4 regions of the Kitasatospora sp. NPDC089797 genome follow, and region 2 is predicted to be linked to each of the others. Evidence: riboswitches for the same ligand, from Rfam matches in the RefSeq annotation. Region 2 holds a riboswitch; each other region holds the start of a gene.
The links. Region 2 has a riboswitch for cyclic di-AMP ahead of AB0O91_RS25670 (LysM peptidoglycan-binding domain-containing M23 family metallopeptidase). Riboswitches for the same ligand answer to the same signal wherever they lie in the genome.
Positions count from the first base shown of each region.

Region 1: linked by a shared signal. The riboswitch ahead of AB0O91_RS34930 (transglycosylase family protein) and the one ahead of AB0O91_RS25670 (LysM peptidoglycan-binding domain-containing M23 family metallopeptidase) in region 2 are both predicted to bind cyclic di-AMP.
Region 3: linked by a shared signal. The riboswitch ahead of AB0O91_RS39050 (transglycosylase family protein) and the one ahead of AB0O91_RS25670 (LysM peptidoglycan-binding domain-containing M23 family metallopeptidase) in region 2 are both predicted to bind cyclic di-AMP.
Region 4: linked by a shared signal. The riboswitch ahead of AB0O91_RS24575 (M23 family metallopeptidase) and the one ahead of AB0O91_RS25670 (LysM peptidoglycan-binding domain-containing M23 family metallopeptidase) in region 2 are both predicted to bind cyclic di-AMP.

Region 1 covers NZ_JBFBGS010000060.1:13,054-20,720, forward strand. Annotated here, with positions in the region: gene AB0O91_RS34915 (ATP-binding protein) at 1-269, shown strand, start outside; gene AB0O91_RS34920 (DUF397 domain-containing protein) at 613-876, opposite strand; gene AB0O91_RS34925 (hypothetical protein) at 1,437-2,378, shown strand; cyclic di-AMP (ydaO/yuaA leader) riboswitch at 2,846-3,016, shown strand; gene AB0O91_RS34930 (transglycosylase family protein) at 3,024-4,373, shown strand; gene AB0O91_RS34935 (hypothetical protein) at 4,595-4,795, shown strand; gene AB0O91_RS34940 (LacI family DNA-binding transcriptional regulator) at 4,887-5,906, opposite strand; gene AB0O91_RS34945 (glycoside hydrolase family 13 protein) at 5,932-7,629, opposite strand.
Region 2 covers NZ_JBFBGS010000033.1:34,421-42,087, forward strand. Annotated here, with positions in the region: gene purB (adenylosuccinate lyase) at 1-1,316, shown strand, start outside; gene AB0O91_RS25665 (MFS transporter) at 1,324-2,865, opposite strand; cyclic di-AMP (ydaO/yuaA leader) riboswitch at 3,179-3,361, shown strand; gene AB0O91_RS25670 (LysM peptidoglycan-binding domain-containing M23 family metallopeptidase) at 3,364-4,353, shown strand; gene AB0O91_RS25675 (APC family permease) at 4,726-6,261, shown strand; gene AB0O91_RS25680 (DUF2470 domain-containing protein) at 6,322-7,065, opposite strand; gene AB0O91_RS25685 (RidA family protein) at 7,262-7,667, opposite strand, start outside.
Region 3 covers NZ_JBFBGS010000080.1:3,244-10,910, forward strand. Annotated here, with positions in the region: gene AB0O91_RS39025 (NAD(P)/FAD-dependent oxidoreductase) at 1-997, opposite strand, end outside; gene AB0O91_RS39030 (Ppx/GppA phosphatase family protein) at 1,426-2,361, opposite strand; gene AB0O91_RS39035 (DUF501 domain-containing protein) at 2,364-3,050, opposite strand; gene AB0O91_RS39040 (septum formation initiator family protein) at 3,022-3,504, opposite strand; gene eno (phosphopyruvate hydratase) at 3,703-4,989, opposite strand; gene AB0O91_RS39050 (transglycosylase family protein) at 5,242-6,126, opposite strand; cyclic di-AMP (ydaO/yuaA leader) riboswitch at 6,131-6,298, opposite strand; gene AB0O91_RS39055 (cytochrome P450) at 6,508-7,667, opposite strand, start outside.
Region 4 covers NZ_JBFBGS010000030.1:94,302-101,968, forward strand. Annotated here, with positions in the region: gene AB0O91_RS24550 (SpoIIE family protein phosphatase) at 1-889, opposite strand, end outside; gene AB0O91_RS24555 (PP2C family protein-serine/threonine phosphatase) at 897-2,021, opposite strand; gene AB0O91_RS24560 (WHG domain-containing protein) at 2,158-2,730, opposite strand; gene AB0O91_RS24565 (alpha/beta hydrolase) at 2,759-3,583, opposite strand; gene AB0O91_RS24570 (YiaA/YiaB family inner membrane protein) at 3,728-4,018, opposite strand; cyclic di-AMP (ydaO/yuaA leader) riboswitch at 4,216-4,374, shown strand; gene AB0O91_RS24575 (M23 family metallopeptidase) at 4,387-5,220, shown strand; gene AB0O91_RS24580 (hypothetical protein) at 5,288-6,163, opposite strand; gene AB0O91_RS24585 (GNAT family protein) at 6,206-6,796, shown strand; gene AB0O91_RS24590 (sensor domain-containing protein) at 6,927-7,667, shown strand, end outside.

The DNA.
Region 1 (7,667 bases), on a different contig from region 2:
GCGCGGTGAGCGACCCGAGCAGCACCGGCCCGGTGGCCCGGGAGGCGGACTTCGTCGCCGAATCCGGCCGCGGACTGCACCTGGTGGAGTCGTTCAGCCGCTCCTGGGGCTGGCACCCGCTGGGCAGCGGCAAGGTGGTCTGGGCCATGTTCGAGGCGGAGCCGGTCGGCGGCGGACTGGACGGCGGCGGACTCGACGCCTGCGGGCCGGACGGCCGCCCGCTGGACGGACGGATCGACATCGGTGGACGGCACCGGCGCTCGGCCTAGCGCCGCACGGCGCACGGCCGGCCGACGGACGACCCGGGAGGACCACTCCCCGGGCCCTTCAGCCGGGCCCCGAGCCGGACCGGACGACGACTCCCGCGGGCCCGGTGACCCGGACGGTCCCGGCAGCCCCTGTGCCGCTCCCGGCCGTCGCGGGCACCGCAGCAGCCCCGGCCCCCAGGACCGCCCGCGGAACCGCTCACAGGACCAGGACGGGCCGGACACCCCGGGCCGCACGGTCCGTCACGGACCGGTCCGACCGCAGGACCGCCTCCCGGCGACGACAAAAAAGGCCGTCGTGGTGTCAGCACCCACGACGGCCCCCCGATGGTGGAGCGGCAGCCGGTCAGACCGCCAGGTGGTCGAACTCCCCGTCCTTGGCGCCCAGCAGCAGGGCGGAGATCTCGGCCCGGGTGTAGATGAGCGCCGGGCCGTCCGGGAAGCGCGAGTTGCGCATCGCGACGTCGCCGCCCGGGAGGGCCGCGAACTCGACGCAGTTGCCCTGGGAGTTGCTGTGCCGGCTCTTCTGCCAGACCACCCCCTGGAGGTCGGCGGCGGCCATCCCGTTGTAGGTGTGGTTCGAGCCGTGCGTGTCCTGCGAGTCGTGCATAGAAGTCTCCCGAAGAGCTCCGGAGTTGTCGTCCAGCGCGGCGCCCCCGGCACCCGCCGAACGAACGGACCGGCCCCGTACCGGCCCGGCACAACGCCTCACTTGACGCGATGATAGCCGCAGTGCACGTGCATCAGCACGGGACATTGCAGGTGCATGTGCCTTTTTACCGGTCGCCGCGAACTCTTCACGGGCCCTTCTCCTGACGGTACGTAAACGGACATAGCCGACTGAATCGACGAGTCGTCCATAACCGGCCGTGAGCGGCCCCCCGCTGAATGTTGATCTTCGAATGCCGGGAGTCGCACCGCCGTGACCCTCCGTCAGCCCGGCCACCGGCTGTGAGACATCTCACGCACCTCTCATGCAACGCGCCGCCCCACCGGACACGTCAGGAGCAACTGCGGGGGCCCACGCGGGGGTTGGGCGAAGAATGTCCGGATTGTAGGCAATCGACCCGGAGTCGACCGGCCAGGACACGGCCTCGGCACCGCGGCCGCCCGAAGCCCGTACGGCAGCCGACTGCAGGCCTGACGGGCCGATGTCCTACGATCTCCGGCATGAGCACCGCAGCCATCCCGGGCGCGCCACTGCCCGTCCGCACTCCAGGCTCCCGTGCGCGGGGGCGCCACCGCCGCCCCGAGCGCCCCGAGATCCGCACCGGCTCGCCGGCCCTGGTGCTCGCCGTTCCCGCGGCCGCGGGGCCCGAGTCCCGTTCGGTCGTCGAGGAACTGCTCTCGATCGTCCGCAGCGAGCACACCGGCGTCCAGGCGGCGGTCGGCTACCTCCCGGGCGGCGCCGAGACCGAGGACCCGGAGGAGCGCACCGTCGCGGAGCTGCTGGCGGCGGCCGCCGAGGCCGGACTGCCGACGCCCGTCGTGGTGCCGCTGGTGCCCGGCCCGCACGGCTTCCTGGCCGAACTCCACGCCCTCGCCGCGGAGTACGGCGCGACCGTCACCGACACGCTGGGCCCGCACCCGCTGCTCGCCGAGGCCGTCCACGTGCGGCTCTCCGAGGCCGGGCTGGCCCGGGCCGACCGGGCCCGGCTGTTCGCCATCGCGACCGCCGCGGACGGCGTGGTCCTGACCACCGTCGGCGGCGAGGAGGCCGCCGCCGCGGCCGGGATCACCGGCGTCCTGCTGGCCGCCCGCCTGGCCGTCCCGGTCGTCGCCGCGGCGCTCGACGTGCCCGGCTCGGTCGCCGGGGCCGTCGACCACCTGAAGGAGACCGGCTCCCAGCGCCCGGCGCTGGCCCCGCTCGTCATCGGCCCGGAGGCGGACTCCGAACTGCTCGCCACGGCCGCCGAGGAGACCGGCTGCCCGTCGGCCGCGCCGCTGGGCGCCTACCCGACGGTGGGCCAGCTGATCGCCTCCACCTACCTGGCCGCACTGCCGACGCCGACCGCGGAGGAGCTGGCCGAGGCGGAGGCCGTCGCCGCCGACGGGGCCGGAGAGGGCTCCCGACGGGCCCACGCGGCCGCCGAGGAGCCCCTGGAGGGCTGATCGGCGCCCCTCCGCGCCCCGCGACGCCGTCGCGGGCCACCCGCACCACCGAAGGGCCCGGAACCGCCGCGTTCCGGGCCCTTTCGGCGTGCACGGATCGCCCCTTTCGAGAGTTCAGCGGGCAATGCGGCGCAATGTCCGTTTCTGGTGCCTTTTGTCGATGAATAGCCGGCGCGTTGCCGGGCGCTCGATCCACGGGCGCTCCACCCGCCCGACCGTGCGCCCCCGTCGCACTTCGACGCTCCGTCACCTTTTTTCTGAGCCTGAGCCAATTGCGAGAATCAGTCGCGATATTGCTGGAAAATGATCACTTTCGATCATGAATTACGGCCCATTTGGCCTTTCCCGCTAAGCCGTGATGCGCATCACAGGTATTTGCAGTTTGAACTTAAGTCTGCTTAACGTGCTCCCCGTTCGTGACCACACGGACCCAGTTCATCCGCGACGCCGAGTCCTGCCGTCGGATGTCCTGGCAAGCGCGAAAACGCATCACGGCAGGAGCGGGGGAACCACAGGTAAGTCGCCCCGGACCATTTCCCGGAAACGGTCCAGGGCTAGGGGTGAAGCCGCGCCACAGCGCGGCCGGGCAACTCCAGCCCGAATCCGACAGCTCACCTCGCAGGCGTGGGAGAGGACCGCGTCTTCATGCTGCCTTCCAACGGCAACCGCCTGTCCAGCCGCACCCGCCGCGTGATCGCCGCCCTGGGCGTCGCCGGCGTCGGCCTCACCGTCCCCTGCCTCACCACCGGCACCGCGAACGCCGCCCCGGTCTCCACCTGGGACAAGGTCGCCCAGTGCGAGAGCGGCGGCAACTGGGCCATCAACACCGGCAACGGCTTCTTCGGCGGCCTCCAGTTCACCTCCAGCACCTGGGCCGCTTTCGGTGGCAACGCCTACGCCGCGCGGGCCGACCAGGCCACCAAGGACCAGCAGATCGCCGTCGCCGAGAAGGTCCTCGCCTCGCAGGGCCCCGGTGCCTGGCCGGTCTGCTCCGTCCAGGCGGGCCTGACCAAGGGCGGCGCCGCGGCGTCCGTCGACACCTCCGCCGGTGCCTCCACCGGCGCCTCCACCGCCAAGCCGGCCACCAAGCCCGCCGCGAAGGCGACCAAGCCCGCCAAGCCGGCCGCGCCCGCCCAGGACCAGGCACAGGCCTCCGGTGACTCGGCGTCCGCCGCCCCCGCCACCGGGTCGGCCGACAACACCTGGGCGCAGAAGCGTCAGGCACAGGCCCAGGCCGGCGGCTACACCGTCGTCGACGGCGACTGGCTGTCCACCATCGCCGACAAGCACAACGTCCAGGGCGGCTGGCAGCGGCTGTACGACCTCAACCGCACCACCCTGACCGAGGGCCCCGACACCATCTACCCGGGCCAGCAGCTGACCTTCGGTGACGGCGGGGCGGCCCAGGCCGGCCAGACCTCCGGCACCGCCAAGTCCGGCTCCGACTTCACCTGGTTCGACCGCTCGCAGCAGTCCGGCCAGGCCTCGAACGGCGGTGCCGTGAACGCCAAGCCGGTCGACCAGAGCAAGCCGTCCGGCTCCAAGCCGGCCGCCTCGAAGCCGGCCACCAAGCCCGCCGCGAAGCCCGCCCCGCAGACCCAGACCGGGACCCAGACCCAGACCCCGGCCGCCACCGGCAGCATGGCCGCCGCCGTCTCCTTCGCCCAGTCGAAGGTCGGCCAGGCCTACGTCTACGGCGGCACCGGCAACGGCGGCTGGGACTGCTCCGGCCTGACCCAGGCCGCGCTGCGCGCCGCGGGCATCAACATCCCGCGCGTCGCCGCCGACCAGGCCGCCGCCAGCACCCACGTCTCGCTGGACAGCCTGCAGCCGGGCGACCTGCTCTTCTGGTCGAACAACGGCCAGGACTCCGGCGTCTACCACGTCGGCATCTACATCGGCAACGGCCAGTACGTCGAGGCCGCCAACCCGAGCTCCGGCGTCCGCCTGCAGACCGTCGCCAACTGGGCGCCGGACTTCGCCGGCCGGGTCTGAGCCCGAGGTCGGCACGCGGCCGACGGATGCCGGCCGACGGATGACAACTGACAGATAACAGACAACAGATTTCATCAGCTGTCAGTTGTCGGCCCCCGACCGCCCCGGGAAGAGTCTGGTCGCTCTTCCCGGGGCTTCGGCGTCCCCGGAGGCCGGCCGCCGCATGGCCAAACCCCGCCCCGGCGGGCATGCTGCTGCTCTGCACCCGAGGAGGAGTCACCATGGCCCAGGTCACCGTCACGCTCGACGCGAACCTCGCGATCGACGCGATGCTGCTCTCCGGTACCAAGAACCCCCAGGACGCCGTCGAGCTGGTCCTGCGCGACTACCTGGCCCGCGGTCGCCGCACCGGGACCCGCACCGGCGACGCGGCCGACGGCCACCGGGTCACCGCCGACCGTCCCACCGTCCAGGAGGGCTGAGCCCGACCGCAGCCGGGCGGACCGCACGCCGACGGGCCCCGGAGGGCAACCGCCCTCCGGGGCCCGTCAGTTGAGACGCGACCCACCGGCCTCAGCGCGCGCACGCCCCGGTGGAACCCCGCATCACCAGCTCCGGCTGGAACATGAACTCCCCGCGCTGGGCCGCGTTCCCGCCGACCTCCTCCAGCAGGGCGTCCACCGCCGCCGTCGCCATCGCCTCGACCGGCTGCCGGATCGTGGTCAACGGCGGCTCGGTGAAGGCGATCAGCGGCGAGTCGTCGAACCCGACCACCGAGACGTCCTGCGGCACCGACAGCCCCCGCTGCCGCACCGCCCGGATCGCCCCGAGCGCCATCATGTCGCTCCCGCAGACGATCGCCGTGCAGCCCTTGTCGAGCAGTGCCCCGGCCGCGGCGTGCCCGCCCTCCACGCTGAACAGCGTGTGGTGGACGAGTTCCTCCGCCTGCTCCCGGCCGAGCCCGAGCACCTCGCGCATCGCCGCCGTGAAGCCCTCGATCTTGCGCAGCACCGGCACGTACCGCCGCTGCCCGACCGCCAGGCCGATCCGCTCGTGGCCCAGTTCGGCCAGGTGCTGGACGGCCATCCACATCGCGGCCCGGTCGTCCGGTGAGATGAACGGCGCGTCGATCTTCTCGCTGTAACCGTTGATCAGCACGAACGGCACCCCGCGCCCGGCCAGCCGGGCGTAACGGTCGTGGTCGGCCGTGGAGTCGGCGTGCAGTCCGGAGACGAAGACGATGCCCGCCACGCCCCGGTCCACCAGCATCTCGACCAGTTCGTCCTCGGTGGAGCCGCCCGGGGTCTGGGTGCACAGCACCGGCGTGAACCCGTGCCGGCTCAGCACCTGCTCGATCACCTGCGCCAGCGCGGGGAAGATCGGATTGCTCAGCTCGGGCGTGATCAGCCCGATCAGCCCGGCACTGCGCTGGCGCAGCCGGGTCGGCCGCTCGTAGCCGAGCACGTCCAGCGCCGCCAGGACGGTCTGCCTGGTGGCGGCGGAGACGTTCGCCTTGCCGTTGAGCACGCGGGAGACGGTGGCTTCGCTGACCCCCGCCTGCGCCGCGATGTCTGAGAGTCGCGCCGTAGTCACGGTCCCAGAGCCTATTGCAACCACGTCAGACCGCCCACCAGCCGGTGGCGTCCGGAGCGAGCACGGTCTCGCCGCCGTCCACCACCAGGTCGGCCGAGGCCAGCAGCAGCCGTCCCGGGGCCGCGATCCGCACCGGCTCGGCGGTGGTGTTCACGGTGCAGAGGAAGGAGCCGCGGCGGAAGACCAGAGTGCCCTCCGGGCCGTCCAGCCACTCGACCTCGGTGCCGGCGCCGAGGTCGGGCTGCGCCCGTCGAACGGCCAGCGCGCTGCGGTAGAGCTCCAGGGTGGAGGAGGGGTCGCCGGTCTGCGCCTCGACGCTCAGTTCGGCCCACTCGGCCGGCTGCGGCAGCCAGGACGGCCCGCCCGCGGCCGGGCCGAAGCCGTACGGGGCCTCGGTGCCGGACCACGGGATCGGCACCCGGCAGCCGTCGCGGTAGCCGTCCTGGCCGGCCTGGCGGAAGAAGGAGGGGTCCTGGCGGACCTCGTCCGGCAGGTCGGTGACGTCCGGCAGGCCGAGCTCCTCGCCCTGGTAGACGTACGCGGAGCCGGGCAGCGCGAGCATCAGCAGGGTGGCGGCCCGGGCCCGGCGCAGCCCGAGCGACCGGTCGCCGGGCGTGCGGATCTGGGTGCCGAGACCGGGCTCGTTGGCGAACCGGGTGGCGTGCCGGGTGACGTCGTGGTTGGAGAGCACCCAGGTGGTGGGGGCGTCGACCGGGCGCATCGAGTCGAGCGACACGTCGATCACCTCGCGCAGCGCGGCGGCGTCCCAATCGGTGCCCAGGTACTGGAAGTTGAAGGCCTGGTGCAGCTCGTCCGGGCGGACGTAGTTGGCGGTGCGCTGGACGGTCGGGGTCCAGGCCTCGGCGACGCCGATCCGCTGGCCCGGGTACTCGTCGAGGATCCGGCGCCAGCTGCGGTAGATCTCGTGCACGCCGTCCTGGTCGAAGAACGGCATGACGTCGTTGCCGAGCAGCTTGAGCTGGTCGGCGCCGCCGAGGTCGGGCAGTCCGGGGGCCTTGACCAGGCCGTGGGCGACGTCGATGCGGAAGCCGTCCACGCCCATGTCCAGCCAGAACCGCAGGATCGAGCGGAACTCGTCGGCGACGGCGAGGTTGTCCCAGTTGAAGTCGGGCTGCTCGGGTGCGAACAGGTGCAGGTACCAGTCGCCGGGGGTGCCGTCCGGGTTCTCGGAGCGGGTCCAGGCCGGGCCGCCGAAGATGGACTCCCAGTCGTTGGGCGGCAGTTCGCCGTTCTCGCCCTTGCCGGGGCGGAAGTGGTAGCGGTCGCGCAGCGGGGACGCCGGGCCCTCGCGCAGGGCGCGCTGGAACCACTCGTGCTGGTCCGAGGAGTGGTTGGGGACGAGGTCGACGATGATCCGCAGGCCCAGCTGGTGGGCGTCCCGGATCAGCGCGTCGGCGTCCAGCAGGGTGCCGAACATCGGGTCCACGGCGCGGTAGTCGGCGACGTCGTACCCGGCGTCGGCCTGCGGCGACGCGTAGAACGGGGAGAGCCAGACGGCGTCCACGCCGAGGTCCCGCAGGTAGGGCAGGCGGCTGCGGATGCCGGGCAGGTCGCCCATGCCGTCCCCGTTGGAGTCGGCGAAGCTGCGCGGGTACACCTGGTAGATGACCGCGTCCCGCCACCAGTCTCTGGACGCCCCGACGTTCGCCTCGTGAGCGGTGTCGGCGGCAGGCCGGGAGGTGTCGGCCAGGTTCTGGGTCATGGACGGTATCCCTTGGGGACTAGAGGAGCGGGGAGCGC
Region 2 (7,667 bases):
CCGTCCTGAAGGCCCAGCAGGACCTCGGTGTCGAGGTTCCGGCGACCGCGGTGGCCGACTACGAGCGGGTGATCGACCAGGTCGACCTCGGCTCGATCGCGGCCCGTGAGCGGATCACCCGCCACGACGTGAAGGCCCGGATCGAGGAGTTCAGCGACCTCGCCGGCCACGAGCAGATCCACAAGGGCATGACCTCCCGGGACCTGACCGAGAACGTCGAGCAGCTGCAGATCCGCCAGTCGCTGGAGCACGTCCGGGACCGTACGGTCGCGGTGCTGGTGCGTCTGGCCGACTTGGCCGCCCAGCACTCCGAGCTGGTCATGGCCGGTCGCTCGCACAACGTGGCCGCGCAGGCCACCACCCTGGGCAAGCGCTTCGCGTCGATCGCCGACGAGCTGCTGGTCGCCTTCCGCCGCCTGGAGGAGCTGATCGCCCGCTACCCGCTGCGCGGGATCAAGGGCCCGGTCGGTACCGCGCAGGACATGCTGGACCTGCTCGGCGGCGACACCGGGAAGCTGGCCGAGCTGGAGCGCCGGGTCGCCGGCCACCTCGGCTTCGAGCACGTGCTGACCAGCGTCGGCCAGGTCTACCCGCGCTCGCTGGACTTCGAGGTGCTCACCGCCCTCGTCCAACTGGCCGCCGCGCCGTCCAGCCTGGCCAAGACCATCCGTCTGATGGCCGGCCACGAGCTGGTGACGGAGGGCTTCAAGGAGGGCCAGGTCGGCTCCTCCGCGATGCCGCACAAGATGAACACCCGCTCCTGCGAGCGCGTCAACGGCCTGGCCGTCATCCTGCGCGGCTACGCCTCGATGACCGGCGAGCTGGCCGGTGACCAGTGGAACGAGGGCGACGTCTCCTGCTCGGTGGTGCGCCGGGTCGCGCTGCCGGACGCCTTCTTCGCCTTCGACGGCCTGCTGGAGACCTTCCTGACCGTCCTGGACGAGTTCGGCGCCTTCCCGGCCGTGATCGAGGCCGAGCTGGACCGCTACCTGCCGTTCCTGGCCACCACCAAGGTGCTGATGGGCGCGGTGCGGGCGGGCGTCGGCCGGGAGACCGGCCACGAGGTCATCAAGGAGCACGCCGTCGCCTCCGCGCTGGCGATGCGCGCCGGTGCCCGGGAGAACGAGCTGCTGGACCGGCTCGCCGCCGACGAGCGGATCCCGCTGGACCGGGCCGCGCTGGACGCGCTGCTGGCCGACCGGCTGTCCTTCACCGGGGCGGCCGGCGCGCAGGTCGCCGAGGTGGTCCGCCAGGTGGAGGCCGTCGCGGCGGCCTACCCGGCGGCCGCGAAGTACGCGCCGGCCGACATCCTCTGACGCAGCGTCAGCCGTCCGACGAGGGCCCCGTCGCCGTTCCGGTGGCGGGGCCCTCGGGCGTCCGGGGGCGGCCCGGGTCGAGCGGCGGGGTGGTGGTGGCGCAGGGCCAGTCGCAGTTCGGCTCGGCCGTCGGGTGCTCCTCCTCCGGCGCCAGCACGTTGCCCCGGATGGTGGCGAAGGCGGTCAGCCCGCCGGCGACCAGCAGGCCCGCGCAGATCAGCATCGCGGTGTGGAAGGCGGAGTCCACCGAGGCCGGCACCCGGTAGGCGTCGCCGCTCAGCCCGGCCAGCGCCGGGAGGGCGGCCACCGCCAGCAGGCCGGCCGCGCGGGCGGCGGCGTTGTTGACCCCGCTGGCGATGCCCGCGTGCCGCACCTCGACGGCGGCCAGCACGGTCGCGGTCAGCGGGGCGACCAGCAGCGTCATCCCGGAGCCCATCACCGCCACGGCGGGCAGCACGTCCGCCCAGTAGGAGGAGTCGGGGCCGGTGCGCAGCATCAGCAGCACCCCGGCGGCGCACAGCAGCGGGCCGACGGTGAGCGGGATGCGCGGGCCGATCCGCTTGCCGAGGCGCCCGGCGCGCGCGGACAGGGTCAGCATCAGGATGGTGATCGGCACCAGGGCGAAGCCGGAGACCAGCGGGGAGAAGCCGGAGACGATCTGCAACTGCACCACCAGCAGGAAGAACACCCCGCTGAAGGCCGCGTAGACGCACAGGGTGACCAGGTTCACCGCGGTGAACAGCCGGGAGGAGAACAGCCCGAGCGGCAGCATCGGGTCGGGGGCGCGCCGCTCGACGGCCACGAACGCGGCGCTCAGCAGCAGGCCGAGCGCGCCGGTGACCCAGACCGCGGGGGACAGGCCCTCGCCGGCCGCGGTGAGCGCGTAGGTGAGGGTGCCGAGGGCGAGCGCGGCGAGCAGGGCGCCGGGCGCGTCGAAGCGGCCGCTCGCGGACTCGTCGCGGCTCTCCGGGACGTAACGGGAGGTCACCGCGATCACGGCGGCGGCCAGCGGCAGGTTCAGCAGGAAGATCCAGCGCCAGCCGGGCCCGTCCACCAGCCAGCCGCCGAGGAAGGGGCCGACGGCCGCCGACACCCCGCCGAGGCCGGACCACAGGCCGACCGCCGCCGAGCGGTCGTCCGGGTGGAAGACGGCCTGGAGCATGGCCAGCGAGCCCGGGGTGAGCAGGGCCCCGCCGATGCCCTGGACGGCGCGGGCGGCGATCAGCACGTGGATGGTGGGGGCGGCGGCGCAGGCCGCGGAGGCGACGGCGAACCAGATCACGCCGATCAGGAAGATCCGGCGCCGCCCGTACCGGTCGCCGAGGGCGCCGCCGAGCAGGATCAGGCCCGCGAGGGTGAGCAGATAGGCGTTCAGGGTCCACTGCAGGGACGCGAGGGTGGCGCCGAGGTCGGCGCCGATCCGGGGGAGGGCGACGTTCACGACGGTGCCGTCGAGCATCGCCATGCTGGAGCCGAGCACCGTTGCGAGGAGTACCCAGCGACCCTGCGCCGTGCCCAGGCGCAGAGTGCCGGCTTGAGAGGTGGCCACGGGCCGAATCCTGGGCCCGGCGGGGTGTGCGTGACAAGGGTCACCGGACGGTGTGTCGGTCGGTGACGCAGTGTGGTCGGGTGGTTGCCGGGTGCTGCGGCGGTCCGCGCAGCGTCGTGGATCAGTGGCTCCGGGTGAATGGGTTGTGCACGTACGGTGCAGCGGATCATTCGGAGGGTGACGGCGAGGACGGGGTCGACCGTCGTCGGGAGAGATCGACATTGCTTCACCCGAACGGATGAGTTTTAGTTCAGCGACCGCCCGGCCAGCCCGGACGGATCCGCCGGGTGGAACGCCGAGTCCTGCCGCTGCCCGGTGGCTCGCAACGAACTCTGTACGGCAGGAGCGGGGGACCCACAGGTAAGTCGCCGGACCGGAGTTCGCGCTGTTCACAGCGCGGACCACCAGGACCGGCTAGGGGTGAAGCCGCGCATGCGGCCGGGCAACTCCAGCCCGAACCCGACAGCTCACCTCGCAGGCGTCGGAGAGGAAAATTCCATGCCTGCACAGGCTCGTCGTATCGCCCTGCCCCGTGCCGCCCGCATCGGCATCGCCACCGCCGTCACCGGCGTGTCGTTCGTCCTGCCGCTCGTGACCGCGATGGGCGCCCAGGCGCACACCGCTCCGGCCGCTCCGGCCACCACCTCCGCCGCTCCCGCCGCCGCTTCGGCCCCGGCCGCCGGCCAGGAGAGCTACCGCGTCGTCAGCGGCGACACCCTGTCCACGATCGCCGAGGTCAAGCACGTCCAGGGCGGCTGGCACGCGCTGTACGAGCAGAACCGCTCGGTGGTCGGCGGCAACCCGGACCTGATCTTCCCGGGCCAGCAGCTCGCCGTCGCCGGCCACGCCGCTGGTGTCGGTGTCGGTGCCGGTGCCGCTGACGGTGCGAAGCCCGCGGCTCCGGCCAAGCCGGCCGCCCCCGCGAAGCCGGCCGCTCCGGCCACCCAGGCCGCCGCGGCCGCCGCGGACACCCAGCTCCAGGTCCGCACCGAGGCCGCCGTGCCGGGCGCCCAGCTGCAGACCCAGGTGCAGACCGCCGCCCCGGCCCAGGCCGTCACCGCCGTCCCGGTCGCCGCCACCTCCGGCTACGTCGCCCCGCTCGCCAAGCCGGTGCTGGGCGAGGCCTACGGCGTGGCCGGCTCGATGTGGGCCTCCGGCCACCACACCGGCCAGGACTTCGTCTGCTCCACCGGCACCCCGCTGCGCGCCGTCGCCAACGGTGTCGTGGTGAAGGCCGGCAACGACGGCGCCTACGGCAACGAGGTCGAGATCAAGCTCGCCGACGGCAAGTACGCGCAGTACGCGCACCTCTCCTCGATCGGCGTGAAGGTCGGCCAGAACGTCACCGCCGGCCAGCAGCTGGGCTACTCGGGTGCGACCGGCAACGTGACCGGCCCGCACCTGCACTTCGAGATCCGTACCGGTCCGGAGTACGGCTCGGACATCGACCCGGTCGGCTACCTGCGGGCGCACGGCGTCGCGCTCTGAGCCGCCGGTCCGCTGCGGGGTTCCTCCGGTTCGCTCCGGGGTTTCCGAACCACCGCCGGTGCGGGGCGAATCGACCGCCCGGGATGGTCATGTCGGGTGACCGCTCGACCGGGTGATCGCCGCACCGGTGGATCTGGGCGCGGGACACGCCCACGGCCGGCCCCGGCCGCACGGAACACTTCCGTGCGGCCGGGGCCGGCCACTGCCGTTTCCCCGTCCGGGCCCGTGCGAGGGGTCGAACACCGCGTCAACTCCCGTGGTTCGTGGGATGATCTCCGGTTCCGTCGGCCGCCCGCCGCCGCGCGATCCTGTCCGCAGTCAGCGCCCGGCCGGTCCGGCGGACGGGTGCGCCCGGGTGGACGAGGAGGCCGGATGACCGTCCGGAGCGGGGAGGCGGCCGAGCGGCGGGTCGGGTCGGGCGGGGTGGACCGGCTGAAGGCGGGTTCGGTCGGGCTGGTGGGCGTGGTGTTCATGGCGGTCGCCACCGCCGCCCCGATCACCGCGATGACCGGCAATCTGCCGATCATCATCGGGCAGGGCAACGGGGTCGGCGCACCGGCCGCGTACGTGCTGGCGACCGTGGTGCTGACGGTGTTCTCGGTCGGCTACGTGGCGATGGCCCGCCACATCACGGCCGCCGGAGCGTTCTACGGCTACGTCTCGCACGGGCTGGGCCGGGTGGCCGGGATGGCGTCGGGGCTGCTCGCGCTGCTGGCGTACATCGTCTTCGAGGCCTCGGTCATCGGCTTCTTCGCGTACTCGCTGCGCGGACTCGTCCGGGCCCAGGCCGGGGTGGAGCTGGGTTGGGGCTGGTACGCCCTGGCCGGGCTGACCGTGATCGGGGTGACGGCCTGGTTCGACCTGCATCTGACGACCCGGGTGCTCGGGGTCGCGCTGCTGCTGGAGATCGCGGTGCTGGGCGCGCTCGCCCTGGCCGTGCTGGCCTCCGGCGGCGGGCCGGAGGGGGTCGTAGTCGAGGCCGTGAATCCGCTGAACGGGCTGAAGGGCGTGGGGAGTTCGGGCACGGCGGCGGCCGGGGTGGGGCTGGTCTTCGCCTTCTGCTCCTGGGTGGGCTTCGAGTCGACGGCGATGTACGGGGAGGAGTCGCGCGACCCGAAGCGGGTGGTGCCGCGAGCAACCATGGTGTCGGTGGTCGGGATCGGGCTGTTCTACGTGTTCGTGTCCTGGATGATCCTCTCCGGCAACGGCGCCGAGCACGCCGTCGCGGTGGCGGGCGGCGAGGTGCCGGGCAAGGACGGCAGCAGCCTGTTCCTCGACCCGCTGGGCGAACACCTCGGCGGCTGGGCGGTGACGGTGTTCCGCTGGCTGCTCGTCACCGGGTCGTTCGCCTGCGCGATGGCCTTCCACCAGTGCGCGGCACGGTACTTGTACGCGATCGGGCGGGAGGGGCTGCTGCACCCGGCGCTCGGGCGGACCCATCCGCGGCACGGCTCGCCGTACGTCGCCTCGGTGGTGCAGTCGGTGGTCGCGACCGGGCTGGTGCTGGCGTTCCTGGCGGCCGGGATGGATCCGTACGTCCATCTGTACACGCTGCTGGCGCTGTTGGGGACGCTGGCGATCCTGGTCGTGCAGACGCTGTGCTCCTTCGCGGTGGTGGGGTACTTCCACGTGCAGGGCCGGCACCCGGAGACCGCGCACTGGTGCCGGACCCTGCTCGCTCCGCTGGTCGGCGGGGTGGCGATGGGCGCGGTGGTGGTGCTGCTGGTGCTGAACCGGGGCGCGGTGGCCGGGGCGGCGGCGGGCACCCTGGTCTTCCGGCTGATCCCGTACCTGGTGGTCGGGGTGTTCCTGGGCGGGATCGGGACGGCGCTGGTGCTGCGGCGCCTCCGGCCGGAGCTGTACGCGCGGATGGGGCGGATCGTGCTGGAGGACGCGGTGGAGCGGTGAGCCCGGTCAGGCCGGTCGGTCCGGTCGGCCCGGTCAGGCCGGTCGGTCCGGTCGGTCCGGTCAGCTCCGGTGGACCGGCAGGCCGTGTTCGGCGGCGCTCAGCAGGGCGTGCATCCGGTGCCCGAAGTCCTCGGTGTCGCAGGCGGGTTCGGGGAAGACCAGGCGGACGTCGCGGTGGCCGGTCGGGTGGTCCAGGCGCAGCACCAGGCCGTGGCGGTCCAGGGCGAGCGGGCGGACGTCCGGGTGCCCGGCGAGCAGGGCCGGGTCGAGCAGCCGGGTGAGCAGTTCGAGGGCGTCGGCGTGGTCGTCGGCGAGGTGGGTGAGCAGGGCCGCCTCGTGCCGGGCCAGCGGGTCGGGGACGGCCAGGAGGAGGTCGTCGGCGGTGAGCGCACCGGTGCCGTACGGGGTGGCGAGGACGGCGTGGGCGATGTCGACCCGGAGGTGGACGCTGAGTCCGTCGTCGGCGAGGTGGGCCAGGTGCAGCCGACCGGCCAGGGTGAGCCGGGCGCGGATGCGGTCGCGGACGGCGACCGGGGAGACGTCGGTGACGTCGAGGACGACGGCCAGGCCGTCGGTGGCGCCGGCGGCGGCCGAGGTGAGCGGGGCGTCCAGCGGGACGCACAGGCGCAGTCGGGAGCCGTGGACCGAGACCGGGGTTTCCAGGTCGTGGTGCTCGCCGAGGGCGCGGACGGTGAGCGAGGAGGTCGCGCTGAGCAGACTGTGCACCCGGTCGGCCGTAGTGGGCTCGGGGACCTCGGGGTCGCCGGTGGTGGGGTGGCTCGTGTGCCCGCTGGGTGCGCTCATGGCCGGACCTCCTGTTGGTTAGGTGAGCCTAACCTAATGTCCCTTCGGGAGTGTGGCAAGCGGGGGTGCGGCGAGTGCGGCGCGTGGCGGGCGCATGGCGGGCGCGGGGTGCGGCGGCGGTGGGTGTGGCGGCGGCGGGTGCGACGAGGGCCCGGACGCGCGGCGGCGTCCGGGCCCCGGGTGTGTCGACGGCGGGTCAGGCGACGACGGCCTGGGCGTCGATCTCCACCAGCATCGGCTCCTGGGGGAGTTCGACGAAGATCGTGGTGCGGCAGGGCTTCACCCCGCCGGGCTTGACGTTCTCGTCGATGAACTCGGCGTAGACCTCGTTCATCAGCGGGAAGTCCGCGCGCTTGGTGAGGTAGACCCGGAACATCACCACGTCCTCGATGGTCGCACCGCCGGCCTCCACGATGGCCTTGACGTTCTCCAGGGTGCGGCGGGTCTGGGCCTTCACGTCGCCGTGGTGGAGGTACTCGCCGGTCGCCGGGTCCTGCGGGCCCTGGCCGGAGACCTGGAGGATCGGGCCCTTGCGGACGCCCTGGGAGAACATCCACGCGGGGGCGGGGGCGCCGTCGGTGCGGATCTCGGTCTTGTCGGAC
Region 3 (7,667 bases), on a different contig from region 2:
CCTGACGGCAGGCGTGCTGGGCGTTCGGCGGGCACCAGGCGCCCTCGCCGGCGGCGAGGTCCGGCACCTGGGCGTTGTCGCCGGCGGACCAGACGTAGTCGAAGCCCTGGACCTGGAGGGTCGGCGCGGTGTCGACGTGGCCGCGCGGGCCCAGCGGCAGGCCGAAGTTGGCCAGCACCGGGTTCGGCTTCACGCCGGCCGTCCACACGATGGTGGCGGCGTCCATCTCCATGCCGTTCTTCAGCATGACGTGGCCGTCGACGCAGGAGTCCATCGAGGTCTCGATGTAGACCTCGATCTTCCGCTCCTCCAGCTTCTCCTTGGTCCACAGACCGAGGTCCGGGCCCATCTCGGGGAGGATGCGGTTGGCGGCCTCGACGACGACGAAGCGCATGTCGTCGCGGCTGACCGTCTTGTACAGCTTCGCGGCGTCGCGCGCCATGTCCTCGACCTCGGCGACCGTCTCGATGCCGGCGAAGCCGCCACCGATGACGACGAAGGTCAGCGCCTTGCGGCGGATCTCCGGGTCGGTGGTGGACTCGGCCTTGTCGAGCTGGGCCATGACGTGGTTGCGGAGGCCGATGGCCTCCTCCACCGTCTTCATGCCGATGCCGTTCTCCGCCAGACCCGGGATCGGGAAGGTGCGGGAGACCGAGCCGGTCGCGACGACCAGGTACTCGAAGGGCAGCTCGTAGCTGTCGCCGGCCGCCGGCTGGATGGTGGCGACCTTGCGGGCGTGGTCGATGCCGGTGACGGACCCGGTCAGCACCTCCGCCTGCTTCAGGGTCTTGCGCAGCGGCGCGACGAGGTTGCGAGGCGCGACGTTGCCGCCGGCCGCCTCGGGGAGGAAGGGCAGGTACGTCATGTACGACCGCGGGTCCACGACCGTGACGGTCGCTTCGCCGTAGCGCATCTTCTTGAGGATGCGCATCGCGGCATACAGGCCGACGTAACCACCGCCGACAATGAGGATGCGAGGACGCTCCGTGGTGCTCATATCCGAAAGTATCCAGCACCGTCCGGAGCAGCCTTCGTGAGCCCGGTCACAAGCGGATGGACACCCCGTGCTACACTCCGCGCCCACAAAAACGGCATCGGCGCACCGGCGCACCGGCCCCGACGGCCCCCCGGGAACGTGCGCCGGAGCACGACCCGGCTGAGCAGCAACGATCCGTACGGCGCCCGGGTTCCCGCTCGTGATTTCGATTTTCAAACCTCAAGCGAGGCCTGACCTGCGATCCAGCGGGCTTCGCACCGGACGGACCTTCGGTCTCACAATTCGGGCGTAGCGGGCCCCCGGGTGCGACGAATGACTGGATCGCCATGTGAAGAAATTCACGAACTTTCCGCCCCGCACCCGGGCGCGCCCCGGCCCCGGCGCCCGGAACGGTGCGCCGGGGCCGGTCGGGTAAGCCCCGCAGCCGCTCAGACGGCCATACTCCAGGCGATGCCGTCCAGGATGTCGTGCTCGCTCACGACCACCTCGGCGGCGCCGGTGCGCTCCATGATCTCCAGCAGCTCCAGCGCGCCGGCCGCGATCACGTCCACCCGGCCCGGGTGCAGCGACGGGATGGCCGCGCGCTCGGCGTGGGTGGCGGCCAGCAGCTCGGCGGCGATCTCCGCGACCCGCTCCCGGCCGATCCGGGAGTGGTGCACCGTCATCGGATCGTAGACCGCGAGGCCCTGCGCGATCGCGGACACCGTGGTGACCGTGCCCGCCAGGCCCACCAGGGTGGCCGCGCCGGTCAGCGGGACGACCTCCTCGGCCTTGTCCAGCTCGGCCCGCACGTGCGCCCGGGCCTCCGCGACCTGCTCCGCGGAGGGCAGCTCGGCGCCGCCGAAGTGCCGCTCGGTCAGCCGCACGCAGCCGATGTCCACCGAGCGGGCCGCCTGCACCTCCGACCCGCCGAGCACGAACTCGGTGGAGCCGCCGCCGAGGTCGAAGACCAGGTACGGGGCCGGGAACTGCCCGCCGGTCAGCTCCTTGGTGGCGCCGACGAAGGACAGCCGTGCCTCCTCCTCGCCGCTCACCACCTCCGGCTCGACGCCGAGGATGTCGCGCACGCCCTTGACGTACTCGTCGCTGTTCTCGGCGTCCCGGGAGGCGCTGGTCGCGACGAACCGGGTGCGCTCCGGGCCGAGCCCGAAGCCCTCGATGACCTCCCGGTACTCCCGGCAGGCCGCGAAGGTGCGCTCCAGCGCGTCCGGGTGCAGCCGGCCGGTCCGGTCCACGCCCTGGCCCAGCCGGTTGACGATCATCCGGCGGTCGAGGTCGGTGATCTCGCCCGTCTCCGGGTCGAGGTCGGCGACCAGCAGCCGGATCGAGTTGGTGCCGCAGTCGATCGCGGCGACACGGGTCATGCTCACTCGGACTCCTGCTCCGCTGCGCCGGCTTCCGGGGCCTCGGCCTCGGCGGCGCGCTTCCTGGCGGCCCGCTCGGCGGTCTTCTGCTGCTTGGCCGCGATCACGGCCTCGTGGTCCTGGCCCTCGGCCCGGTTGTGCAGGACCCGCTCACCGGCCGCCTCGACCTCGGCCGGGGAGACGCACGGGCCCTTGGCCCACCAGTCCTCCAGCATCCCGATCGCCTCGTCGCCGAGCGGGTTGACGCCCTCGCCGGCCGCCAGCGAGTGGCCGACCAGCACGTGCAGGCACTTCACCCGGTCCGGCATGCCGCCCGCGCTCGGGAAGCCCTCCAGCACCTCGATCGCGTCGCGCCGGGCGATGTAGTCCTCGTGCGCCTTCTGGTAGGCGGCGGCCAGCTCCGGGTCCTCGGCGAGGCGGGCGGTCTGGTCCTTCATCACGCCCTCCGCCTCCAGGGTGCCGATCAGCGAGGCGGCCTTGGGGCAGGTCAGGTAGTACAGCGTCGGGAACGGCGTGCCGTCCGGCAGCCGGGGGGCCGTCTCCACGACGTCGGGGTTGCCGCAGGGGCAGCGGTGCGCCACGCCGCGCAGGCCGCGCGGCACCCGGCCGAGCTGGGCGGCGATGGCCGCGACGTCGGCGTCGGAGACGGCGGGGTGGTTCTCAGTGGTCATGGGGGGTGGGGTCTCCAACGGGGGACGGGGGGAGCGGACTGGGGGTGGCGGGGGCCAGCGCGGTGGTGTCGGCGGCGTCCACCGAGTCCCAGATGCTGGCGTACCAGGGCTTGGCGGCCTTCGCCGGGCCGCCCGCCGCCTCGGCGGAGGGCGTGGCCGAGCCGGCCGGGGCCGGGGGCCGGGTGGCCGCACCGGACGGGTCCACCGCGATGTACGGGGTCTCCCCCGGCACCGCGTAGTGCAGCCGGGCGCGGGCCTGCGCCTTGACGTACTCCGGGTCCTGCCAGCGGGCCCGGTCCCGGCGCAGCTGCTCGACCTGCTGGCGCGCGTGGTCGGCCTTCGCCCGCTGGGCGGAGATCTCGGCGCGCTGGGAGATGAACTGCCGCGTCGGGTAGGCCAGGATCGCGACCAGCGAGCAGAGCACCAGGACGAGGACGGTCGCCCGGCTCGTGAACCGAGGCCGGGCCGCCAAGCCCGGGATCCTCCAGCCAGCCATCTCCCGTATCCCCTCCTGGTCGCGACGGTGCCCCGCCGCCCACCCTACGGGGTGGGCGGCGGGGCACCGGTCAGGCGTGCGCTACCGGGGACCTTCGGCCCCACGGTTTCCGGCCTCGCGGCTCGGGCCTCCGAGCCGCCGGGCTCGACGGCTCAGGGCTCAGGGCTCGAAGGCTCAGGCCTCGAACTTGAACCGCGGGAAGGCGCCGCGGCCGGCGTACTCGGCGGCGTCGTCGAGGATCTCCTCGATGCGCAGCAGCTGGTTGTACTTGGCGACGCGCTCGGAGCGGGCCGGGGCACCGGTCTTGATCTGGCCGCAGTTGGTGGCGACGGCCAGGTCGGCGATGGTGACGTCCTCGGTCTCGCCGGAGCGGTGCGACATCATGCAGCGGTAGCCGTTGCGCTGGGCCAGCTCGACGGCGTCCAGGGTCTCGGTCAGCGAGCCGATCTGGTTCACCTTCACCAGCAGGGCGTTGGCGGTGCCGGTCTCGATGCCCTTGGCCAGGCGGGCCGGGTTGGTGACGAACAGGTCGTCGCCGACCAGCTGGACCTTGTCGCCCAGCTTGACGGTCATGGCCTTCCAGCCGTCCCAGTCCGACTCGTCCAGCGGGTCCTCGATGGAGACCAGCGGGTAGGCGGCGACCAGCTCGGCGTAGTACTCGATGAGCTCGGCGGCGGTGAGGGCCTTGCCCTCGAACTGGTAGGCGCCGTCCTGGAAGAACTCGGAGGCGGCGACGTCCAGGGCCAGCGCGATGTCGCGGCCGGGCACGTAGCCGGCCTTCTGGATCGCCTCGGTGATGAGGTCCAGGGCCTCGCGGTTGCTGTCCAGGTTCGGCGCGAAGCCGCCCTCGTCGCCGAGGCCGGTGGACAGGCCGCGCTCCTTCAGCACGCCCTTGAGGGTGTGGTAGACCTCGACGCCCCAGCGGACGGCCTCGGAGAAGGACTCCGCGCCGATCGGGGCGATCATGAACTCCTGGATGTCGACGTTGGAGTCCGCGTGCGAGCCGCCGTTGAGGATGTTCATCATCGGAACCGGCAGGACGTGCGCGTTCGGGCCGCCCAGGTAGCGGAACAGCGGCAGGTCGCTGGCCTCGGAGGCGGCGTGCGCGACGGCCAGCGAGACGCCCAGGATGGCGTTGGCGCCGAGCGAGGACTTGTCCGGGGTGGCGTCCAGGTCGAGCATGGCCTGGTCGATCAGGCGCTGCTCGGTGGCGTCGTAGCCGACCAGCTCCGGGCCGATCTGCTCGATGACGGCCAGGACGGCCTTCTCCACGCCCTTGCCGAAGTAGCGGTTCTTGTCACCGTCGCGCAGCTCAAGCGCCTCGAAGGCGCCGGTCGAGGCACCCGACGGCACAGCGGCACGACCCGTGCTGCCGTCGTCGAGGCCGACCTCGACCTCGACCGTGGGGTTGCCGCGGGAGTCGAGGATTTCGCGGGCTACGACGACATCGATGGACGGCACGAAGCATCTCCTTGCGGAAGCAGGGTCCGGCTGACGGTGGTGCGATCGGCCGGATGATTGCGGAGTCGTTACGACCAGAGCCTAACCGCCCGGGCCCCCGGGGCCACGTCGACCTCGGCTCCGTCTCAGCGTGTGGCCCCGCTACCCACCGGTAGTTCACCTGCGCGCCCCGGCTCGTCCGGCCGGGTCCGGCGAATGCGGACGAAGGGGGCCGCGCCGGGCGCGGCCCCCTCGGATGCGTCCGGGAACGGCTCAGCCGAGGTGCAGCACCTGGCCGGGCACGATCAGGTCCGGGTTGCCGCCGACGGTGCCGCGGTTGCCGTCGTAGACCGACTGCCAGCCGCCGGACACGCCCTGGACGGAGGCGATGCTGGACAGCGTGTCGCCGGCCCGGACGGTGTAGTCGTGGGCGCCCTGGGCGGACGGCGCCTGGGCGGCGGCCCGCGGGGCCGTCTGCGGCTGGGCGGCCGTCTGCGGGGCGTACTGCTGGTAGACGCTCTGGTGGCTGGTCCAGTACCAGGCGCCGTTGTTCTGGTACCAGAACACCTTGGCGTCGGCGTCCCAGCCGGCCTTGCCCGGGAAGCCCTGGGCCTGCGGCTTCGCCAGCTGCGGGGCGGCCGGCTTGGCGGCCTGCTGCTGCGGCGCGGCCTTGGCGGCGGGCTTCGCGGCGGGCTTGGCGGCCTGCTGCTTGGGGGCCTGCTGCTTCGGGGCGGACTGCGCGGTGGTGTCCGCGGCGGCGTCGACGGCCGCCGGGGCGCCGCCCTTGGTCAGCCCGGCCTTCTTGGAGCAGACCGGCCAGGCGCCCGGGCCCTGCGAGGCGAGCACCTTCTCGGCGACCGCGATCTGCTGGGCGCGGCTGGCCTGGTTGGCCTGCGCCGCGTACGCGGTGCCGCCGTACGCCTTCCAGGTGCTGGAGGTGAACTGCAGGCCGCCCGAGAAGCCGTTGCCGGTGTTGATGCCCCAGTTGCCGCCGCTCTCGCACTGGGCGACGGAGTCCCAGACGGAGGCCGGGGCGGCGGAGGCGCCGGTGGCGCTGAGCAGCGGCAGGGCGAGTCCGACGCCGGCCACGCCCGCGACGGCGATGGCCTTCTCGGTCTGGGTGCGACGGCGGTGGCGGCCGGTTCCGACGAGCAGCATGAAGGGTCCCTCTCCGCACGCCTGCGAGGTGAGCTGTCGGGTTCGGACCGGGAGGTGGCCCGGCCGCCGTCTGCGGAATCCCTTCCGCTCGGGCGGCTTCACCCCAAGCCGTGGAGGAACGGCAACAAACCTGGTTCCCCCGCCCCTGCCCAGGGTCTGGTCGGTTTCCCGTGGTGCGGCGGGCAGGATTCGGCGTTCCGCGCACGGGGTCCGCAGCTGCGAACTCCAGGGAGACTAGACAGATCCTCAGATCAATCACAAGCTCATATCGCCGACATCACACAAGAATTACGGCGCGTGTTCGATCGCCTACGGACGGCGGGGGTTTGTCCGGTTTGATGGGTGTTCATACCGCCGCCGACGGTCGGATGCGACACCGTGTCAGGGTGTCGGAGCGTCCGGACGGGAGTGCGGCGAACGGCTCTCCGGAGCGAATTCGACCGGGAGCTCGCGCAATCCACGCATGATCAGACCGCCCCGCCAGCGCAGGTTCTCCGGGCTCTCGGCCAGCCGCAGATCGGGCAACCGGGTGAGCAGGGTGGCCAGCGCGGACCGCCCTTCGAGCCGGGCCAGCGGGGCGCCGATGCAGTAGTGGATGCCGTGCCCGAAGCCCAGGTGGGGGTTGTCGCTCCGGGCCAGGTCCAGGGTGTTCTCGTCGGCGAACCGGGCCGGGTCGCGGTCCGCCGCCGCCAGCACCACCAGCACCGGGTCGCCGACCGGGATGTCCACCCCGCCGATGGTCAGCGGCCGGGTCGCGAACCGCCAGGTCGCCAGCTCCACCGGCCCGTCGTAGCGCAGCAGTTCCTCGATCCCGGTCTCCAGCAGCGCGGTCTCGCCGCGGGCCACCGACTCCTGCAGCAGCGCCCGCTGCCCGGGGTTGCGCAGCAGCGCGTACGTCCCGTTGCCGATCAGGTTGACCGTCGTCTCGAAACCGGCGAAGAGCAGGATGAAGGCCATCGCGGCGGCCTCGTTCTCGGTCAGGTGCTCGCCGTGGTCGCTCGCCCGGATCAGACCGGAGATCAGGTCGTCCCCGAGGTCGGCCCGCTTGCGGTGGATCAGCTCCAGCAGGTACGCCCGCATCCGCTTCACCGCCCGGCCCACGCCGCCGCGCTGGCCGCCGCCGTGCCGGATCATCATTCCGGCCCAGTCGCGGAAGTCGTCCTGGTCCTCGGCCGGCACGCCCAGCATGTCGCAGATCGCGTAGATGGGGAGCGGGAAGGCGAACTCGTGGATCAGGTCCGCCGATCCGCGCTGCGCGAAGCCGTCGATCAGCCGGTCGGTCAGCTGCTGCACCCGCGGCTCGAACTCGGCCACCCGGCGCGGGGTGAACGCCTTCGACACCAGCCGGCGCAACCGGGTGTGGTCCGGCGGGTCGATGTTCAGCAGGTGGGTCATCAGGTCCGCCTGCCGCTCCCCCGGGATGCCCACCCGGCCGGTGCGGTGCGCCTGCCCGCTGTGGTGCGCCGGGTTCTTCGACAGCCGGCCGTCCGCCAGCGCCTGCCGGGCGTCCGCGTACCTGGTCACCAGCCACGCCTCCACGC
Region 4 (7,667 bases), on a different contig from region 2:
CGGCGATCAGCCCGGCCATCCGCACCGGGCGCCCGTGCACGTCCAGCATCACCTCGCCGGACTCCTCGACCCGCGCCGCCCTCCCGCCCGGGCGCAGCATCCGGTAGCCGATCCGGTAGCGGCCGCCGCCCGCCAGCGCGTCCGCCAGGGCGGCCTGGACGTCCGGCAGGTCCTCGGGGTGGACGATCCGCTCCAGCTCCGGGGCGGCCCGGTCCGGGGCGACCGGCCGCCCGGCCAGGGCGAACGCGGCGGCGTCCCAGTGGCTCTCCCCGGTGACCAGGTCGCGTTCGAAGGCGCCGTGCCCGGCGGCCCGCACCGCGAGCGACAGCAGCGGGTGGGCCGGTCCGGCGTCCGCGGCCGTCGGTTGCGGGGGCCGGGCGTCCGGGCGGGCCGGCCCGTGGTCCAGCAGGTGGTGCAGCCGGTGGGCGCAGGCCCCGGCGATGGTCTCCAGCACGTCCAGGTCGCGGCCGGGCACGGTGCCCCGGTGCGCCAGCGCGAGGGCCAGCACGCCGATCGGTTGCTCGTCCACCACCAGGGGCAGGGTGACCACGGCGACCATCCCGGTGCCCAGGCCGGCGTTCCGGTTCGGGTAGTCGATGCTGGTGTGCTCGGGGCTGAGCAGGTACGGGCGGCGCAGCTTGAGCGCCATCGCGGCCGGCAGCCCGCCGGCCGGGTCGACCAAGCCGTAGCGCTCGTGCGCCCAGTCCGGCAGTCCGTGCGAGGCGGTCAGCCGGAGCATCCCGGCGGAGTCCAGCAGGTAGAGCGCGGAGCCCTCGCCGGTGATCCAGCCCGGTCCCTCGGCGAGCACGGTGCCGAGCAGCTCGGCGGCGCTGGTGCAGCCGAGCAGCAGGCGCACACAGCGCATCGGACTGCGAACGGGAGAGGACACCCAATCTTCATACCCCATGTCGACGGTCCGCGGCCGTCCTCAACCGGCGCACCAGCACCAGCGTCCGGTCGTCCGCGACGTCCTGCGCGACCGCGTCCACCAGCCGGTGCGCCGCGCCCCGGACGGCCTGCTGCTGCGGCAGGTGGGTGCGCACCTCCGGCTCGGCGGCGGCCAGCAGCCGGTGCAGCCCCTCGTCCAGGTCCCGGCCCGGAACCTCGACCAGGCCGTCGCTGAACAGCAGCAGCGAATCGCCGTGCCCCAGCCGTCCCGCCAGCGCCGGGTAGGACGCCCCCGGCACCAGCCCCAGCGCCGGCCCGCCGTGCTCCGAGGGCTGCCAGCCGGTGCGCCGGCAGAACCGCACCGGCGGGGGGTGGCCCGCGTTGAACAGCCGGTAGCAGCCGGTCGCCGGGTGCAGCGCCAGGTGGACGGCGGTCGCGAAGTGGTCCTCCCAGCCCATCCGCACCAGGTGGTCGTTGGCGGCCGGCAGGAAGGCCTCCGGCGGCACCCGGCCCAGCAGCATCGCGAACGCGCCGGACAGGTGCGTCGACCGGGCCGCCGCCCGACTGCCCTTGCCCGACACGTCGACCAGCACCAGCTCCAGCAGGTCCTCCTCCGGGCGGTGGGCGCACAGCAGGAAGTCCCCGGAGAACGACGCGCCCCCGGCCGGGGCCAGCGCGCTGTCGAAGTGCCAGTCCAGCAGCCGTTCCGGGAGCCGGGCCAGGGCCCGGTTGTGCGCGGCCAGCTCCAGCAGCATCGAGTCGCCCTGCGTCCCGCGCAGCCCCAGCCGGTGCCGGAACCGGTTCGCCGACAGCACCGTCGCCCCCGTCGCGGCCAGCACCACCGTCACCCCCCAGCGCACCCCGCGCGGGTCCTGCACCACCGCGCCCAGCCCGCTGCCCGCCAGCGCGGCGCACACCAGCACCAGCAGCTGGCCCCGCCGCAGCACCAGCCCGCCCACCACCAACGGCAGCACCAGCGCGGACGGCGGCCAGCCGTACGGCAGCAGCAGCGGCAGCAGCCCCAGCAGCACCGTCACCCCGAGCAGCAGCCCCAGCGCCACCCGGCCCGCCCGGGCGTCCCCGTCCAGCAGCCGCCCGTACCAGCGCCGCACCCTCGCGATCAGTGCGGGCACCCGGGACCTCCGCCAAGGCGTGGGCGGTCCCCTGTCATGACCACCAGTCAGCCCGGTCACACTAACCCGTCCGGCGGCACCGGCCCCCACCCGACCGCCGCGCGGGACGCCGGCCCGGCGCGGCGCGGTCGGCGTGCTACGCCGGGCGGGGCCAGGAGCGCAGGCCCGTGGTCAGGGTGGTGACGAGGCGGTCGTGGGTGGTGGTGAGGTCCTCGGTGAGCTGGAAGGCGCCGGTGATGGACAGCGAGGCGAAGCCGTGGGCGAGGGAGCGGACGGTGCGGGCGGCGTGGATCGCCTCGGAGCCGTCGAGGCCGTAGCCGCGCAGGACGGCGATGATGACGCCGACCAGACGGGTGGCGGCGCGGGTGAGGTCCTCGTCCGGCTGCGGGGCCTGGGGGAGGGCGGTGTAGCGGTGCGGGTGGCCGGTGGCGTAGGCCTGGTAGGCGCGCAGGACGGCGGTGACCGCGTCGTCCCCGCTGCGGCCGACGGCGGCCTCGGCGAGCCGGTCGGCGAGCTCGTCGGTGACCCGGACGGCGATGAGCCGCCGCAGTTCGGCGAGGCCGCCGCTGACGTGCTTGTACAGCGAGGGGGTGGCGACCCCGGCACGGGCGGCGACGGAGGCCAGGGTGAGGGCCTCGGTGCCCTGCTCGTCGAGGAGGGCGAGGGCGTGGTCGACGACCTGGTCGGGGGTCAGTCCTACGCGGGGCATGGGTGCGGGTCCTCCGTACGGACGAGGGTCAGGCGAGTTCGGCGAGGAAGGGCAGCAGGGCGTCGGCGACGGCCTGCGGGTTGTCGGCCATCGGGTAGTGCCCGGACCCCTCGATCATGACCTTCCGCGCGCCGAGCTTCCCGGCCTGGAGGTCGGCGACGGCCTCGGGCTCCGGGAAGTCGGGGTCCTTGCTGCCCATCAGCACGAGGGCGGGGCAGCGGACGGCCGCGCACCAGCCGGTCGGGGCGGAGTCGCCGGTGACGTAGCCGCGGGTGGCGGTCCGGCGGCCGGGGGTGCGCAGGGCGGCGACCAGTCCGTCCACGTAGCGGTCGAGGTCGGCGGGGCGGGGGCCGGGGAAGGCCATCCTGCGCAGGTAGTAGCCCCAGACGCCGGGCCAGCGGACCATCGCGGCGCCCATCACGACCATCACGCCCCGCATCAGGGCGTTGGAGCGGTGCTCGACGAAGGCGTCGATCAGGGCGATCCCGGCGACCCGCTGCGGTGCGTCCCCGGCGATCCTGACGACGGTGGCGCCGGTGTAGGACTGGCCGACCAGGACGGCCCGCCCGATGCCGAGGTGGTCGAGCAGGGCGAGCACGTCGGTGGCGATCGCGGCGGGGCCGTAGTCGTCCCAGACGATCGAGGACTCGCCGAAGCCGCGCAGGTCCATGGTGACGACCCGGTGCCCGGCCGCGGTGAGCAGCGGGTGCAGGTGCCGGTAGGCGTGGCGGGAGTCGAGCATGCCGGGGAGCAGGACGACGGGGGTGCCGTCGCCCTGCCGGGTGTCGTCGTACGCGAGCCGGCCGCCGGGCACGTCGAGGTACCGGGTGTTCGGGGTGGTGGTGCCGTTCATGGTGGGCCTCCGCTGGCTCGCTCTGTGCTGCCGATAGCCATAAAGCTAAGGCTAATAGCCTTAGCCGTCAAGCCCCGCCGGGCCGGCCCCGCCCGGGGGCCGCCGGGCCGGTCCCCGGCTCGCGGCCCGCCGGGTCGGCGCGGCTCAGGGCCCCTCGACCCGGAACGGGTCGTGCTCGCTGAGCAGCTTCTCCAGCCGGGCCTGGTCGACCCGGGCGACGGTGTCCGTGGACTCCTGCCGGTCCCGGACCACCTTGGCCAGCGTGAACGAGGAGGTGACGGTGTAGAGGAGGCCGATCCCGAGGAAGGCCCGGGTCCAGCCGCCGACGGGCAGGTAGGCGATCCCGACGGCGAGGGCCGCGGCGGAGAGGGTGAAGGAGAGGACGGCCTGGACGTAGTACGCGGCCGTGGTCCGTGACTGCATCGGTGCGCTCATGGCGCCAGGATGCGGGCGGCCGGCCCGGTCGCACATGAGTAGGAGTACTCAGATGGGGCCAGGTGCTTGAAGGATCGTTCGTTGACGTCCGATCACCTGCTCCACAGCCGTCCCGGACGGATGGCTTGGAATCAGAGCCTCCTAGGATTAACGTTTGATAACGCAGCGCGGTCGTCAACGCCGTACCCAGACGGCACCGTGCGCCGTCGCCTAATCCCGCCGGCCGGCCTCCGGGCAGGTCAGGGAGCCGGGGAACCACGTTCCTTGGGGTGAATCGGCGGGGCCCCGGCCCGGCCGTAGGAGACCTTCCTGCTCCGAACCCGTCAGCTAACCCGGTAGGCGCGAAGGAAGGAAAGGAGCGCGCCCCCGTGGCGTCGACGCACACCCCGGCACACCCGGCCGGCCCCGCAGCCGGTACCCAGCTCCTCGACCACCCCGTCCCGGACGACCCCGGGGCGCTCGCCCCGGAGGCCGAGGCCAACCGCCACCGGATGCCGCGTCAGACCCGCGGAGCCTCCCCGCTGCTCGGCGTCACCGCCGTCGCCGCCACCCTGGGCGCCACCGGCTTCGCCTCCGCGACCCCGGCCGCCGCGCCCGCGATCGAGGCCCAGGACGAGTCCCCGGTCGCCCTGGCCGCCGACCCCGGCCTCGCGCTCGCCGCCCGCATCCAGCAGCAGGCCGACAGCCAGCGCACCGCCGCCGAGGAGGACGCCCGGGTGCAGGCGGCCCAGGAGGCCGCGGCCAAGGCCGCCGCCAAGGAGGCGGAGGCCGAGCGGGCCGCGGCGGAGGCCGAGCGGGCCAAGGCCGCCGCCCTCACCCTGCCGGTGAAGGACTACAACCTCTCCGCCCACTACGGCCAGAGCGCCCGCTACTGGGCCCACCTGCACACCGGCCTGGACTTCGCCGCCGACACCGGCACCGCCGTCTTCGCGCTCGGCCAGGGCACCATCACCTCGGCCGGCTGGTCCGGCGCGTACGGCTACCGGATCGTCGAGACCCTGCCCGACGGCACCGAGATCTGGTACTGCCACCTCTCCTCGATCATCAAGGGCTCCGGCAAGGTGACCGCCGGCCAGCAGATCGGCAAGGTCGGCGCGACCGGCAACGTGACCGGCCCGCACCTGCACCTGGAGGTCCGCCCCGGCGGCGGCGCCCCGGTCGACCCGGAGACCTGGCTCCAGCAGCGCGGCCTCACCCCGTAGCCACCGCCGCGAAGGCCCCGGACACCCGGTGTCCGGGGCCTTCGCGGTACCCGTTCCGGCGGGTGCGTCACTCCGGCGGCAGCTGCGCCAGGTACGCCTCGATCTCCGCCGCCCCCGGCTCCGGCGCCAGCTCGGGGAACTCCTCCACCAGCAGCCGCGGCAGCCCGGGCACCGTCCACCCGCCCAGCAGGTCGAGCGCGGCCTCGGCCGCCGCCGTCTCGAACTCCTCGAAGCCCCCGGCCAGTTCGTCCGGCATCGGCCGCCCCAGCGCGTTCAGCTCGGCCAGGTTGCGGTAGCTGCGCCGCATCAGGCCCTGCTCCAGCAGCCGCCGCGCGCCGTCGGTGGCCATACCGACCGACAGCACCCGGCCCGCACCCCACCAGCCCTGCTCGTCCGGCTCGTCCAGCCAGCCGGTCGGGCCCAGCGCCTCGTACCCGGCCAGCCGCTCCTCCTCGGTCAGTCCGGCGAAGCCGGCCAGCCAGTCCCGGACGGCCGCCGGGTCCGCCACGTCCACGTCGTGGGCGTGCAGCAGCACCGCGTACAGCCGGGGCCAGGTCACCAGGTCGGCGCGGCGCAGCAGCCCGGCCGCGACCTCGCCCTGCCACTCGGCCTCGGCGTGCAGCCGCTCCTGCCGTTTGGCGTTGAGCCGCTTCGCGGCCCGCTGGTGGTCGACCAGCAGCCGCACCGCCTCGCCGTAGGCGAGCGGGTCCTCTTCGGGCGCGGGTTGGACGTACAGGTGGAGCCGCTCGTACAGCAGGTGCTCCACCGCGTCGGAGGTCAGTTCGGGCCAGCCGTCGTGCATCCTGCCCTCGCCCAGCTCCAGCAGCGCCAGCACCGTGCGCAGCGGCGCCTCGGCCACCGGCGCGCGGTCCTGGCCGGCCGCCCAGGCCAGCAGGTCGGCGGCCCTGGTGCGCGGGGCGAGTCGCAGGTCTTCGTCGTTCATGTTCGAAACGGTAGTCGCCGGGCGCGGGTAGGGTCGGCAGCCATGGTCCCGATCCGACTCCTCGGCCCCAGACTGGCCGTCCGCGAGTACCACCACACGCCGGCGGAGGTGGACGCGCTGCACGCGCTGTTCGGCGACCCGGAGGTGACCCGCCACCTCCCCTTCGGGCCGTGCGACCGGGAGACCTGCGCCGACCAGCTGGAGCTGTACCTGGAGGAGGCGATGGCCGAGCCGCGGTCCACCTACCGGCTCGCCATGGTCCGCCGGGCGGACGCCGAGGACCCGGCGGACGCGGTGCCGGTCGGGCAGGCCGCGCTCACCCTCGGCACGGACGGCTCCGCCGACCTCGGCTACGTGCTGGGCAGCAGGGTCCGGGGCCTCGGCTACGCGGGTGAGGCCGCCGGGCTGCTCTGCGGGCTCGCCTTCGGCGCGCTCGGCCTGCACCGGCTGGCCGCCTCGGTCGACGCGGACAACACCGCCTCGGCCAGGGTGCTCACCCGGCTCGGCTTCCGGGCGGAGGGGCGGGTGCGGCAGGACGGGCCCGCGGGCGGCGCCCGGCGCGACGCGTACCGGTACGGGCTGCTCGCGGCCGACTGGCCCGGCCTCCCGCCCGACCTCCCGCCCGCCCGGTAGCCGCCGGCCGGGGGTTAACCCCACCCCCGGGCCGCCGGGCCGCCGGATGTCCGCCGGGCCGCGCCCCGGGCAGACTGGATCACGTCAGCGAGTGGTGACGGACGCGAGCACGAGGGGCCGGGGGCCGGAGATGAGCAGCAGCGGAAGCACGCTGGGTCAGGACTGGGACGCCCCGGGCGGCTACGGCGACGACGGAACCCGCCCGGCCCGGGCCCGGCGCACCGAGCAGCCGCCGGGCTTCTGGCGGGCGCCCTTCTCGGGGCACTACTACCGGGAGGTCGGCTACGTGCTCACCGGGCTGCCGATGGCGATCGTCGGCTTCGCCGTCTCGATCGCGCTGTTCTGCTTCGGCCTCGGCACCGTCGTCACCGTCCTCGGCCTGCCGGTGCTGGCCGGTCTGACCAGCGCCGGCCGGGGCCTGGGGCTGGCCGAGCTGGTCCGGGTGCGCGGGCTGCTCGCCCTGGACGTGCCGGCCCCGGCGCCGGTGCGCCAGGTCCGGCCGGGCGCCTGGGGCGCGATCACCGCCCGGCTGGCCGACGGGGCCGGCTGGAAGGCCGCGCTGTACCAGGTGGTGATGTTCCCCTGGGCGGTGTTCAGCTTCACCATGACGCTGGTGTTCCTGGTGCTGGGCTGGGCGATGGCGCTCTACCCGGTCTACCACTGGGTGTTCCCGCGCTACACCTCCTGGCGCGGCTACCAGCTGTTCGACTTCACCGACAGCCACCACGTCCGGCACGCCTACTACATCGAGGGCACCTGGCAGATCGCCGCCTTCTCGGCGGTCGGGCTGCTGCTGGTCTTCCTCACCGCGCAGCTGGTCCGCGGCCTGACCGGCGTCAACCGGGCCGCCGCCCGGGGCCTGCTCGGCGGC